Regions from separate parts of the Sphingosinithalassobacter sp. CS137 genome, predicted to be linked through region 2. Evidence: predicted binding sites of a transcription regulator. Region 2 holds the regulator's gene; each other region holds the start of a gene.
What was found. The regulator LexA, encoded in region 2, represses DNA repair genes until DNA is damaged. The targets are predictions, from matches to a motif close to GTTCCNCNCTTGTTCT.

Region 1: H7V21_RS11455 (protein ImuA) is a predicted target of LexA. The motif match lies at 1,745-1,760, and genes of this name have one in related genera.
Region 3: uvrA (excinuclease ABC subunit UvrA) is a predicted target of LexA. The motif match lies at 1,749-1,764, and genes of this name have one in related genera.
Region 4: H7V21_RS02825 (DNA recombination protein RmuC) is a predicted target of LexA. The motif match lies at 1,855-1,870, and genes of this name have one in related genera.

The regions. Positions count from the first base shown of each region.
Region 1 covers NZ_CP060494.1:2,315,809-2,318,995, forward strand. Annotated here, with positions in the region: gene H7V21_RS11435 (alpha-ketoglutarate-dependent dioxygenase AlkB) at 1-47, opposite strand, end outside; gene H7V21_RS11440 (SOS response-associated peptidase family protein) at 62-583, opposite strand; gene H7V21_RS11445 (SOS response-associated peptidase) at 633-1,250, shown strand; gene H7V21_RS11450 (DUF1810 domain-containing protein) at 1,253-1,675, shown strand; gene H7V21_RS11455 (protein ImuA) at 1,781-2,554, shown strand; gene H7V21_RS11460 (DUF6504 family protein) at 2,595-3,187, shown strand, end outside.
Region 2 covers NZ_CP060494.1:798,554-801,740, reverse strand. Annotated here, with positions in the region: gene H7V21_RS03720 (ComEC/Rec2 family competence protein) at 1-842, shown strand, start outside; gene H7V21_RS03715 (hypothetical protein) at 948-1,091, opposite strand; gene lexA (transcriptional repressor LexA) at 1,157-1,840, opposite strand; gene glp (gephyrin-like molybdotransferase Glp) at 1,895-3,082, opposite strand.
Region 3 covers NZ_CP060494.1:2,840,861-2,844,047, forward strand. Annotated here, with positions in the region: gene uvrA (excinuclease ABC subunit UvrA) at 1-1,741, opposite strand, end outside; gene H7V21_RS13945 (UvrB/UvrC motif-containing protein) at 1,856-2,143, opposite strand; gene H7V21_RS13950 (TonB-dependent receptor) at 2,332-3,187, opposite strand, start outside.
Region 4 covers NZ_CP060494.1:592,521-595,707, reverse strand. Annotated here, with positions in the region: gene recR (recombination mediator RecR) at 34-630, shown strand; gene def (peptide deformylase) at 796-1,323, shown strand; gene H7V21_RS02830 (four-helix bundle copper-binding protein) at 1,370-1,756, opposite strand; gene H7V21_RS02825 (DNA recombination protein RmuC) at 1,959-3,187, shown strand, end outside.

The DNA of each region.
Region 1 (3,187 bases), 1.5 Mb from region 2:
AGATCGGCCTGGGTTTCGCCGCCAGCAACGCGGACGTGCATGTTCATGTCCGAACGCGCCTTCAGAAGGCCAGCATCGGTTGACGCGCGTCGGCGCCGATCTCTTCAACGCAAAAGGTCCGGGCAGGCGGTGTCTCCAGTAGATCGGTCTCCGGGACCGCCGTGTCGAGCCAGTGCATCACCTGCCGCCGATGGATGATCGCGCCGTGCCGCTCCTGATAGCGTGCGACCTCGGGATTCGCCGCGACGGTGACGATCCGGTAGCAGTGCGGCCATTCGCCCATCGCGGACTCCCATATGGCGGCCAGGTAGAAGAAGTTGCCGCCCTCGAGCGTCACGCGATAGCGCTTATCGCCCACGGTCATCAGGAACTCGGAAGCCGGAACCAGGCAGCGGTGGCTCGGAAAAGACCTTCCTTCCGAGCGGATAAAGCGAAACGATGCGCCGTCGCCGAATCGCGGATTGGAACCCCAGGCCGCCTCGACCATCTCAATCTCTTGAGCGTCGTCCGGATTGCGCCGGATGATGGCGCGGCGGGCCCCAAGCGGCGTATCGGAATCGAAAGGCGTTGGCGTCGAGTCCATGACCGGAACATAATGGGAACGAGAGTGAGTCGCAAGGAGGCGTTGAAGCGTGTGCAATGACTATCGTCTGGAAGTCGATATCGCCTCGATCGTCCAGGACTTCGACGATCTCAAGATCAAGATAACGACGCCCGAGGGCCGGCCGAACGTGCCGGCTCGCGAGGATATCAAGATCAGCGACAGCGCACCGATCGTGCGGAGCGTCGAGGGTGAACGCGGCCTCGGCGAGCTGGTCAACCGGCGCTGGAGCTGGCCCGGTCCGGGTGGAAAGCCAGTGTACAACTTCCGGTCCGAAGGCCGCGAATTCACCTCGGGCCGCTGCCTGATCCTCGCCGACGGCTTCTATGAGTTCACCAGGCCCGAAGAGCCCGGGCAGAAGCGCAAGACCAAATGGCTGTTCACGATGCGCGATCATCCCTGGTTCTGCATCGCAGGTATCTGGCGGGACAGCCCGGCAGGCGAAGCGTTCACCATGCTGACGATGGACGCGGGCGAGGACGTCGCGCCGTACCATCACCGCCAGATCATCCCGCTCGCCCGCGACCGATGGGCCGACTGGCTCGATCCGGGCGTGCCGGCGCAAGAGGTGCTCAAATATCTGCCGAGGGGCAGCCTCCCTGCTACCCCCGTGTTTCCACCGTCGCCCGTTCAGGCGGCGATGCTTTGACGATGGCCGATCCGCATTCGCTCGAACGCTTCGTCGAGGCGCAATCCTCGATCTATGCTACTGTGCTTGGCGAAATCCGCCGCGGCGCGAAGCGATCGCACTGGATGTGGTTCATCTTTCCGCAGCTTGCCGGACTGGGGCAGAGCCCAACGTCGCAATTCTACGCGATCCGCTCGTCCGAGGAGGCGCGGGGCTATCTCGATCATCGGCTGCTCGGGCAACGCTACCGCGAATGCGTCGACGCGCTGCAAGATCTTCGCACGAGCGATGCTGTGGCTGTGTTCGGCTCGATCGACGCAATGAAGCTGCGATCTTCGCTCACTCTGTTCGATACGGTTCGGCCGAGTCCACTGCTGACAGCCGCACTTGAGCGATGGTTCGGCGGCGAGCGCGACCCCACAACGCTGCGGCTCCTCGAGCGGTAGCCGGTGAGGCGACTGGCCGGGGGAAAAGCCGCGCGGATTCCTAACGCTTGACGAATCCTGAGACTCGTCGGAACATAATAGGAACACACGAGTCGATGTTCTCTGATGCCTGCCCTGTCTTCAATCGAGCGGCCCGACGCCGACCAGCTCGCCGCGCTGCGAGCCGAGCTTTCGCGCGTCCAGTCGGTCCGCGGGCCGGTGGGGGCGTTCGGCCTCGGCGCGCTCGACGACAGGCTGGCGGATCATGGCCTTGATGGCGCCGCGCTGCATGAGATCGCCGCAGGCTCCGCCACGCTGAGCGATGACGCCGCAGCGACGTTGTTCGCGGCGGGCATCGCCGCGCGGTTCGCAAACCGGCCGGGATCCACAGTGCTCTGGGCGCTTTCCCGCTTTGATCTCTATGCGCCTGGTCTCGAACAGGTCGGTCTCGGTCCGGATCGCATCCTCTATGCCCAGGGCCGAAAAGACAGCGAAGTGCTCACGCTAGCCGAGGACGGTCTCCGGGACGGCTCGCTTGCTTGCGTTGTTGCCGAGGTGAAGACGGCCGACCAGACCGTTACCCGCCGGCTCCAGCTCGCGGCATCGGATGGGCGCACGCCGATGCTGCTCTATCGGCGGCATCGGTCGCGCGACCGATGCCCGTTCTCTGATCCATCTTCCGCCAAAACACGCTGGCGGATCCGCTGCCTGTCCTCTGCGCCGTTGCCCTTTCTGGGGGTGGGTCGGGCGCGATGGTCGGTCGAACTGGTCCGTCAGCGCGGCGGCAATCCCTTCTCCCTCGAACTTGAAGCCTGCGATGATACGGGTTGCCTCAATCTTCCTGCCGCAATTGCCAATCGAGCGGTTGCGCCGGTTGGAGCGGCCAGTCGGGCCGCCTGAGCCGGACGCGCTTTCGCTCGTTCCGCACTTTGCGCTGCCGGTGGACGATGATCCGGACGCCTGTTCTGTGCCGAGGGGCGGCGGCTGGCGACCTGGGGCGCGCTGGGCGCGTGACGGCGCTGCGGGTCCCAGGCCGAGCCAGGACGAGATCGATGCGATGCCGGCGCATCAGCGGCCATCGATGCGGATGCTGGGGCGCCGCAGCGAGCCTGCCGCTCACCCGTTCAACGCGATGCGGCCGGATGAGGGTGCTCCGGGCGTTTCGGCATCGCGGCAGCCGATAGCCTGGCGGTGGAATCGGCCGATGATCCTGATCGAGCGCGTCGGGCAGCGCGACGTCGTCAGCGCCGCATGCCCCGTCGCATTGGAGCTGGGCTTGCGGCCGGGCATGGCCGCGGCGCACGCACGTGCGCTGGTAACCGATCTCGAAGTTCGTGATGCCGAGGCGGAGGAGGACCGCGCTTTTCTCGACCGGCTTGCGGTGCATGCGGTCGGCCATTGGACGCCGACCGCCAGCGCAGCGGCGCCGGACGGCATCTGGCTCGATCTCACCGGCACCACTCACCTGTTCGGCGGCGAGAACAGGTTCTGCCGACGGGTACTGGCGTTCCTCAAGCGGCTCGGCTTCACCGC
Region 2 (3,187 bases):
TGATCCCCATCGCGCTTTTTCACTTCCACAAGGCCGGGCTGTACGGCGCGCTGGCGAACATCGTCGCGATCCCGCTCACCACCTTCGTCATCATGCCGATCGAGGCGCTGGCGCTCGTTTTCGACCTCGCCGGGTTGGGCGTGCCACTGTGGTGGATCGCCGGGTTCGCGCTCGAAGGCTTGCTCTGGCTCGCGCACACGACTGCCAACGCGCCCGGTTCGGTCGCGGCGCTGCCGGCGATGCCGCAGAGTGCGTTCGGGCTGGTCGTGCTGGGCGGACTGTGGATCGCACTATGGCGGACGCGGGCGCGGCTGCTCGGGCTCGTTCCGCTGACGGCGGGCGCGCTGTGGACGCTGGCGCCGCCGCCGCCGGATCTGCTCGTCACCGGCGACGGACGGCATCTGGCGCTTCGCACTGCGGGTGGCGGCATGGCGCTGCTGCGGGACCGGGCGGGGGACTATGTTCGCACCACTCTGGGCGAGAATGGCGGGGTGGAAGAGGATCTTGCTGCGCTCGCCGAACAGCCGAGCGCACGATGCAGCGCGGATCTGTGCATCGCCGATGTGCGCCAGGGCGGGCGGAACTGGCGAATCGTGGCCACGCGCAGCGCCTATTATGTTCCGATCGGAGAGTTGGTGGCGCTGTGCCGTACCGCCGATGTGGTGGTGAGCGACCGGCGACTGCCGCGCACCTGCACACCGCGCTGGTTGAAGCTCGACCGTGCTACACTCGCGCGGACCGGCGGCGTGAGCATCACCTTCGCGACGGAACGAGTGGCGACCGTGGTGCCGCCAGGCGATCGCCATCCCTGGCAGATGCGATCGGCCGCCGCCGGTTTCTGAACGCCCGGGTCTCGCGGCAGCAATACGGGCGGGGATGCTATTGCTGGGTAGTGTAGCGCGGACGCTAGCGCGAGCGCGTGCAGCGGCCGTCCGCCGAATGTGCGGTCAGCCGCCGACGGCGTCCAGCGCAAGGTGGAGCGCCTCGCCGAAGGCGACTCCCAGCGCAAAGATCAGAATGCCGCCAACGATCGCCAGCAACGTGACTTCACCGCTGTTGCGCGCGGCCAGGAATTGTTCGATCCGATTCATGCAAGGCGCCTCCTTCGCTCCATCAGATGGGGGTCCGCCCATCCGAATGGAACCGAAGAAGCTGGTCAGTAGCGCCGCAGCAGCCCCGCCAACCGCCCCTGCACGCGGATCTGATCGGGACGGTAGCGCTGCGCGTCATAGGTGCGGTTCGCAGGATCGAGCCGGATCATCGCGCCTTCGCGGCGGAAATATTTCAGCGTCGCTTCGGCATCGTCGATAAGCGCGACCACGATCTCGCCGTCTCGGGCAACGTCGGTACGCCGGATCAGCGCATAATCGCCATCGAGAATGCCGGCATCGACCATCGAATCGCCCGCGACTTCGAGCGCATAATGCTCGCCCGAGCCGAGCAGCGCGGCAGGCACCGGCAGCATCGTCGAGCCTTCGAGCGCCTCGATCGGAGTACCCGCGGCGATCCGGCCATGGAGCGGGATCTCGACCACGTCGTTCGCGGGTTCGGGCGCCGGACGCGGCGCCGCACGCGCTGCCGTGATCGGCACGACTTCGCCGCGCGAGCCGCCCTTCACCTCGCCGCGCTCGGGCACTTTCAGCACCTCGAGCGCGCGGGCGCGGTTCGGCAGGCGACGGAGGAAGCCGCGCTCCTCGAGCGCCGAGATCAGCCGGTGAACGCCGGACTTCGACTTGAGATCGAGCGCGTCCTTCATTTCCTCGAAGGAAGGCGACACGCCGGTTTCATTGAGGCGATCAGCGATGAAGCAGATAAGCTCGTGCTGCTTGCGCGTGAGCATGGTTCGTCTCCGTCAGAACAGACGCGGAACGTTTAAGCAACACGTTTCGCCAAGTCAAGCGAGGTCTAGGATTTCCACCGAGTCGCCCCGTTCCGCCGCGGGAACATGCGGTGGACGCACGATCAGGCAGCTGGCGCGCGCGAGCGTGCGCAGCATCCCGCTGTCCTGCACCGTGGACGCGAATGCGGCGCCGTCGCGCAGTTCGGCGCGCAGATAATCGGCACGCGGGCCATTTGCCGGCAGCGGCTCGCCGAGCGGCACGCGGCGCGGGCGCACTCCGGGCTCGGCAGCGCCGGAGAGATGCGCGACGAGCGGGCGGACGAACAGCAACCCCGTGACGAAGGCGGAGACCGGATTGCCCGGTAATCCGAGCACGACCGCGCCGCCGAGCCTGCCCGCCATCATCGGCTTGCCGGGGCGCAGCGCGATGCGCCAGAAGTCGATGGTCGCACCCGCGGCTTCGAGGGCGGGCCGGACCAGATCATGGTCGCCAACCGATGCGCCGCCGCTGGTGACGATCACATCGGCATCCACCTCGCGGAACGCGGCGACAAGCGCGTCCATCCGATCGGGCAGGATGCCGAGATCGATCGGATCGACCGGAAGATCGGCGAGCTGCGCGGCGAGCATCAGCCGGTTGGTTTCGGGCAGCTGCGCTACGCCCACGGCGGCGCCGGGCGGCACCAGCTCGTCGCCGGTGGCGGCAATGGCGACGCGCACACGTCGGCGGACCGGCAGCGCCCCGTGCCCGGCAGTACCTGCCAGGGCGAGCCGGGCGGGAGTGAGGCGATCGCCGGCGGAGATCAGCCGGTCGCCTTCGGCAAAGTCGAGCCCGCGGCGGCGGACGTTCCGGCCGCGATGGGCGGGCCCCTCGCCAGCCAGCCGGAGCGCCTCGCCGTCGCGCGCGGCTTCCTCCTGAACGAGCACTGTATCGGTGCCGGTCGGCAGCGGTGCGCCCGTGAAGATCCGCACTGCCTCGCCCGGCTCCACCGTACCTCCAAAGGGCCGCCCGGCCGCGCTCTCGCCGATCACGCTCCAGGGGCCGGGAAGATCGGCGAAGCGGATCGCATAGCCGTCCATCGCCGAGAGATCGGAGGAAGGCTGCGTCCGCCGCGCGGCGATGTCCTCGGCGACCCAGCGCCCGGCGGCGCTGGCGAGCGGAACCGCTTCGACGGCAAGGGGCGATGCGAGCGCCAGCAGGCGCGCAAGCGCCTCATCGACAGGAAGGAGCGGTGCGGTCATGCCCGTCGTCCTACGCCTCGGGCGGCGGGAGGTGTAGACCGGATCGAGCAGGTTTTCAGGCGCCTCACCAAAGCCTCAGCCTTTGCTCATGACGTGCAGCCCCGT
Region 3 (3,187 bases), 1.2 Mb from region 2:
AGAGCACGCCCGAGAGGCCGCTGCCGATCTGGCTGGCGAGGCGGATGCGCTGGCTCTCGCCGCCCGAGAGCGTGCCGCTGGTGCGATCGAGGTTGAGGTAATCGAGGCCGACGTTGTTGAGGAAGCCGAGCCGCTCGTCGATTTCCTTGAGGATGGCGCGGGCGATCTCACGCTGCTGGTCGGTGAGGTGGTTGGGCAGGTCGGCGAACCATTGCAGCGCGTCGACCACGCTGAGGCGCGTGGCGTGGCTGATGTGCTCGCCGGCGACCTTGACCGCCAGCGCCTCGGGCTTGAGGCGCGCGCCGCCGCAGGTCTCGCAGGGGTGGCTCGCCTGATATTTGGAGAGCTCCTCGCGCATCCAGGCGCTTTCGGTCTGGAGCATGCGGCGGTTGAGGTTGCCGATCACGCCCTCGAACGGCTTCTTCACGTCATAGCTCTTGCGGCCGTCGACGAAGGTGAGCGTGACGGGCTTGCCCCTGGTGCCGTGGAGGATGGTGTCGCGGATTTCGGGCGGGAGCTCGGCCCAGGGGGTTTCGAGGCTGAAGCCGAATTCGCGCGCGAGGCTGCCGAGCACCTGCATGTAATAGGGGCTGGGCGGATTGGATTTCGCCCAGGGGACGATCGCGCCCTTTTTGAGGCTGAGGTCCTCGTTGGGGACGACGAGGCCCTCGTCGAATTCGAGCCGCTCGCCGAGGCCGTCGCACGCGGGGCAGGCGCCCTGCGGCGCGTTGAAGCTGAACAGGCGGGGTTCGATCTCGGGGATGGTGAAGCCCGAGACGGGGCAGGCGAAGCGTTCGGAGAAGACGATGCGGTTTTCGGGGATGCCGGCGCCTTTCATCGCGCCGCCAACCGCGTTCCCCTCCCGCATGCGGGAGGGGTTAGGGGTGGGCTCGCGCTCGCCATCGAGGAGGTCCGTCGTATCAGCGCGAAACGCTTGCGGCGCTTCGTTGACGCTGGCCGGGAGCCCACCCCCGGCCCCTCCCGCAGGCGGGAGGGGGGAGGCGAGGTCCGCCACCCTCGCATCTACCAGATCGACGTACGCCAGCCCGTCGGCCAGCTTGAGCGCCGTTTCGAAGCTGTCGGCCAGCCGCGTCGCGATATCCTCGCGCACCACCAGGCGATCGACGACGACTTCGATGTCGTGCTTGTACTTCTTGTCGAGCGCGGGGGCCTCTTCGATCAGATGGGTCTCGCCGTCGATGCGGACGCGCTGGAAGCCGGCCTTCTGCCACTCGGCGAGCTCCTTGCGATACTCGCCCTTGCGGCCGCGCACGACGGGCGCGAGGAGCAGCAGGCGGGTGCCCTCGGGCAATGCCAGCACGCGATCGACCATCTGGCTGACCGTCTGCGCCGCGATCGGCAGGCCGGTGGCGGGCGAATAGGGCACGCCGACGCGTGCCCAGAGCAGGCGCATGTAATCGTAGATCTCGGTGACCGTCGCGACGGTGGAGCGCGGGTTGCGGCTCGTCGTCTTCTGCTCGATCGAAATGGCGGGGGAGAGGCCCTCGATATGATCGACGTCGGGCTTCTGCATCATCTCGAGGAACTGGCGCGCATAGGCGCTCAAGCTCTCGACATAGCGGCGCTGGCCCTCGGCATAGATGGTGTCGAACGCGAGGGACGACTTGCCGCTGCCCGACAGGCCGGTGATCACCGTCAGCGTATCGCGCGGGATATCGACCGACACGTCCTTGAGATTATGCTCGCGCGCGCCGCGGACGCTTATATGGCTTAGGCTCATTCGGGAAGTTCTACTTCTGTTCTGAAGGCGGGTACAGAGGGGAGATAGGGGCGCGGTGCTGCGAGTGCGAGGGGCGCGGCGCGGCGGGGCGGCACGCGCGGGGTCGGCGCGGCGTCAGTCGCGCGCGCCGTCGCGCCGGTTGCGGCCGCGCGTCAGCGGATCGGGCTTCTTCGGCGGGGTCCAGCCTTCGGGGCGGCTGGGGCGGCCGCGTGAGGTTCCGAGCCCCATCGCGCCGGGCTGTTGGCGGGTGAGCCCGCTGGTGTCGGCGCCCGCGGCGGCAGCGCCATCGGCGCCGCCGCGCAGCAGGTTGATCCGATCGCGCAGCCGCCGCGCCTCCTCGAACTCCATCGCCTCGGCAGCGGCCTCCATCCGGGCGCGGAGCGTTTCGATCGTGTCGGTCATGGCGGGGGTAACGCGGGGAGCGCATTGGGGGTGCCGTGGTATCGCCTCGGCAGGGGTAGTCTATAGGTCGCCGCTTGGCGTTCGCGTGCGGCAGGTGGTGCGCGAGGAAGCGAACGTGCTGCCCGACTTCTTCGCCCAAATCTGAGCCGCGGCGTCCGGCGGGGGCGCGCTGCCCCCGCCGGCGTGGCTTACAGTTCGAGCGAGGCGGACAGCTTGAAGGTGCGCGGGGCGCCTTGCAGCAGGTCGGGACGGAAGCTGTCGAAGGCGGAGGCCCAGTAGCGTGCGTTCGCTACGTTATCGACGCTGAAGCGCAGCGTGAGCGGCATGTTGCCCGCCACCGCGACGTAGCGCGCGCCGAGATCGAAGCGCGTCCAGTCTTCGAGGAACAGCGTGTTGGCGATATTAGCGGGCTGTTCGCCGGTGTGGACAACGCGGCCGGTGAGCGTCAGCCCGCGCGCGAAGGGGAGATCCCATTCGGCGTTGGCGTTGACCAGATATTCCGGCACGCCGACCGCCTGATTGCCTTCGTTGACTCCGCCCTGCGTGCGCCGCAGCTTCGCGTCGATCACCGATCCGCCCGCGATGAGGCGCAGCCCGTCGAGCGGCTCGGCCTCGAAGCTCACCTCGATGCCGCGGTGGCGCTGGATGCCGAATGGCCCGAAGACGAGCATGTCGGTGGAGTCGGGATCGGGGGTAAGGATCGCGATCGCGCGATCGGTGCGGAACAGCGCGATGCCGGCGCTGAAGCGTGGGGCGATGTATTTCGCGCCTACTTCGATCTGTTCGGAGCGCGTGGGGGAGAGCACCTCGCCCGCGTTGCGCACGGGCAGCGTGCCGCCGCCGTCCGGGTTCGCGCCGCTCGCCGGGGCGGTCGCGCCCTGTACCAGCGCCTCGATATAATTGCCGTAGAGCGAGATGCGGTTGGTGGGCTTCACGACGAGGCCGAAGACGGGGGTGACGGCGCTCTCGCTGTATTCGCCCGTCTCCTCTTCCGTGAAGGCGGAATAGGAAGTGGCGGTGATCGTCTGGAGCCGCAGCCCGGCG
Region 4 (3,187 bases), 210 kb from region 2:
CCCTTCGCCGCGCGAAACTCCTATCTCCCGGCCATGGCCTCTCCTGAAATCGACGCGCTCACCCAGGCGCTTTCCCGACTGCCCGGCCTCGGCCCCCGCTCGGCGCGCCGCGCGGTGCTGCACTTGCTCAAGAAGCGCGAGACGGCGCTCGAGCCGCTGCTCGCCGCGCTGGGGGCGGTTTCGGAAAAGCTCGCCACCTGTTCGATCTGCGGCAATGTCGACACCACCGATCCCTGCGGCATCTGCGCCGATCCGCGGCGCGAGGGGCGGGCGCTCTGCGTGGTCGAGGAAGTCGCCGATCTCTGGGCGCTCGATCGCTCGCGGCTGTTCCCCGGCAAGTTCCATGTGCTCGGCGGCCGGCTCTCGGCGCTCGACGGCGTACGGCCGGAGGATCTCGCGATCGACGGCCTCGTCCGCCGCATCGCCGCCGGCGGCATCGACGAAGTCGTCCTCGCGATGAACGCGACGCTGGAGGGCCAGACCACCGCGCATTACATCGCCGAGCGGATCGAGAGCTATCCGGTGCGCGTCACGCAACTCGCCCATGGCCTGCCGGTGGGGGGCGAGCTCGACTATCTCGACGAAGGCACGCTCGCCCAGGCGCTCCGCGCGCGCCGCCCGGTCGTCTGAGGCAAGGCGCGGCCCTGCCTGGAGCGGAGCGGAACCTCGTCCGTCCCGAGCGAAGGCGAGGGACGTGCCGCACACATAGCGCCATCTGGACTCGACCGCGCCCGCCTCGCCGCCTTGCAGGCGGCACCGATTGATTCGCCGCGACTAAGTCCTTAAATCGCGGGCATGGCGATCCTACCCATCCTCGAAGTGCCCGATCCCCGTCTGAAGACCGTCTCGACTCCCGTCGAAACGGTGGACGACGATGTCCGCAAGCTGATCGACGACATGTTCGATACGATGTACGCCGCGCCCGGCATCGGCCTCGCCGCGATTCAGGTCGGCGTGCCCAAGCGGATCGTCGTGATGGATCTGCAGGAGGAAGAGGACGAGGAAGGCAAGCCGATCCGCGACCCGCGCGTCTTCATCAATCCCGAGATTCTCGATCCCGCCGAAGAGATGTCGACTTATACCGAGGGGTGCCTCTCGGTCCCCGATCAGTTCGCCGACGTCGATCGTCCCGCCCGCTGCCGCGTGAAGTGGCTCGACGCGCAGGGCGAGGCGCATGACGAGATCTTCGAAGGCCTGTTCGCCACCTGCATCCAGCACGAGATGGACCATCTCGAAGGCATCGTCTTCATCGACCATCTCTCGCGCCTCAAGCGCCAGATGATCCTGAAAAAGCTCGAAAAGGCCCGCAAGGCCGCGGCTTGAGCCGAAGGGCCGGCCGTCGGTCCCGACACCGGCCCTCCATTTCCGGTCAGAACGTCTCCAGCGCGGCCCTGCAGTCGCGGGCGCATTCGCGGCACATCTGCGCGCAGCGGCGGCAATGGTCGTTGTCGTGCTTCTCGCACTCCGCCGCGCAGGTCTCGCACGCCTGGATGCAGAGGCGCAGCGTCGCCTGGATGAGTTCCTCGTTGCTCGCTGTCCGCCGGGTCGCGATCCGGTAGGTCGCGGTGCAGACGTCCGAACAGTCGAGGCAGAGGCGGATGCACCGCCGCATGTCCATTTCCTCGGCCACGCACGCATCGGCGCAGCTGTTGCAGATGGCGGCGCAGAACATCGCGTGGCGTACCGCCGTCGCTAGCGGCTCGTTCAGATTGCCCGCCACATCGGGATGGGCCTTGATCATTTCGGCGATCGACATCGCTTTCTCTCCTTGCTCAGGGGTTTGTCGTGCTCCCAACGGAGGCGTTCCGAGGCGAGTTCCGGCGTGTGCGCAGAAAGGGCTGTCCTACACGCATCGTTCCAGCTATGTTCCCATTATCCTGTGCTCTCTCGCGCGGGCGCGCGCAGGGGCGCGTCCGCGCGCGGAGGTGCGACCTTAGTGAGACCTTCGGGAGATTTGCGTGGGTTTTGAAACCGTCCTGATCGTCGCCGGCGCGCTGCTGCTCGGCCTTGCGCTCGGCTGGTTCCTCGGCAGCCGCGGCGAAGCGAAGATGCGGGTCGAGCGCGACAAATGGGAAGGCGAGTTCCGCGCCGCCGCCGCCGATCTTGGCCGCGCGCAGACCGATCTCGCGACGCTCAAGGCGGAAACGACCGGCATGGAGGCGCGCTTTGCCGAACTCGCCACGCGCGTGCTCGGCGAAGCGCAGAAGAATTTCCTCGAGCGTGCCGATCAGCGGTTCAACCAGGCGGGCGAGAAGAGCGAGGAAAAGCTCAAGGCGCTGCTCGATCCGGTGCGCGAGACGCTCAAGCGCTACGAGGACGGGCTGACTCGCGTCGAGAAGGAGCGCGAGGGCAGCTATCGCGAGCTGCGCGAAGCCGTGAAGACGCTTCATCTCGGCCATACCCAGGTCCGCGACGAGACCGCGCGGCTGGTCAATGCGCTCCGTTCGAGCCCCAAGGCGCGCGGGCGCTGGGGCGAGCAGAGCCTCAAGAACGTCCTCGAACATGCCGGGCTCAGCGCCCATGTCGATTTCCGCACCGAGGTTTCGGTAGATACCGAGGACGGGCGGCTGCGCCCCGACGTCGTCGTCAACCTGCCCGGCGGGCGCAAGCTCATCATCGACGCCAAATGCTCGCTCAACGCCTATCTCGACGCCAGCGAGGAAGTCGATGACGAGGCGCGCCGCGCACACCTCAAGGCGCATGCCGGCGCGATCCGCAACCATGCCCAGCAGCTCGGCTCTAAAAGCTATTGGGAGCGGTTCGGCGACGCGGCCGACTATGTGATCCTCTACATTCCCGGCGAACACTTCCTCACCGCCGCGCTCGAGCAGGACGAGGCGCTGTGGGAATGGGCGTTCGAGCGCCGCGTGCTGCTCGCCACGCCGACCAATCTGGTCGCGATCGCGCGCACCGTCGCCAGCGTCTGGCGGCAGGAGAAGATCGCCGAACAGGCCGCCGAGATCGCCGCGCTCGGCAAGGAGCTGCATTCGCGGCTGGCGACGATGGGCAGCCACGTCACCAAGCTGGGCCGCAATCTCGAACTCGCCGGCAACGCCTATAATGCGATGGTCGGCAGCCTCGAGAGCCAGGTGTTCACTCAGGCCCAGCGGTTCGAGGCGCTGGAAGTCGCGACCGGCGCCAAGCGGATCGAGGCGCTGCCGGTCGTCGAAACCACGCCGCGCCCGCT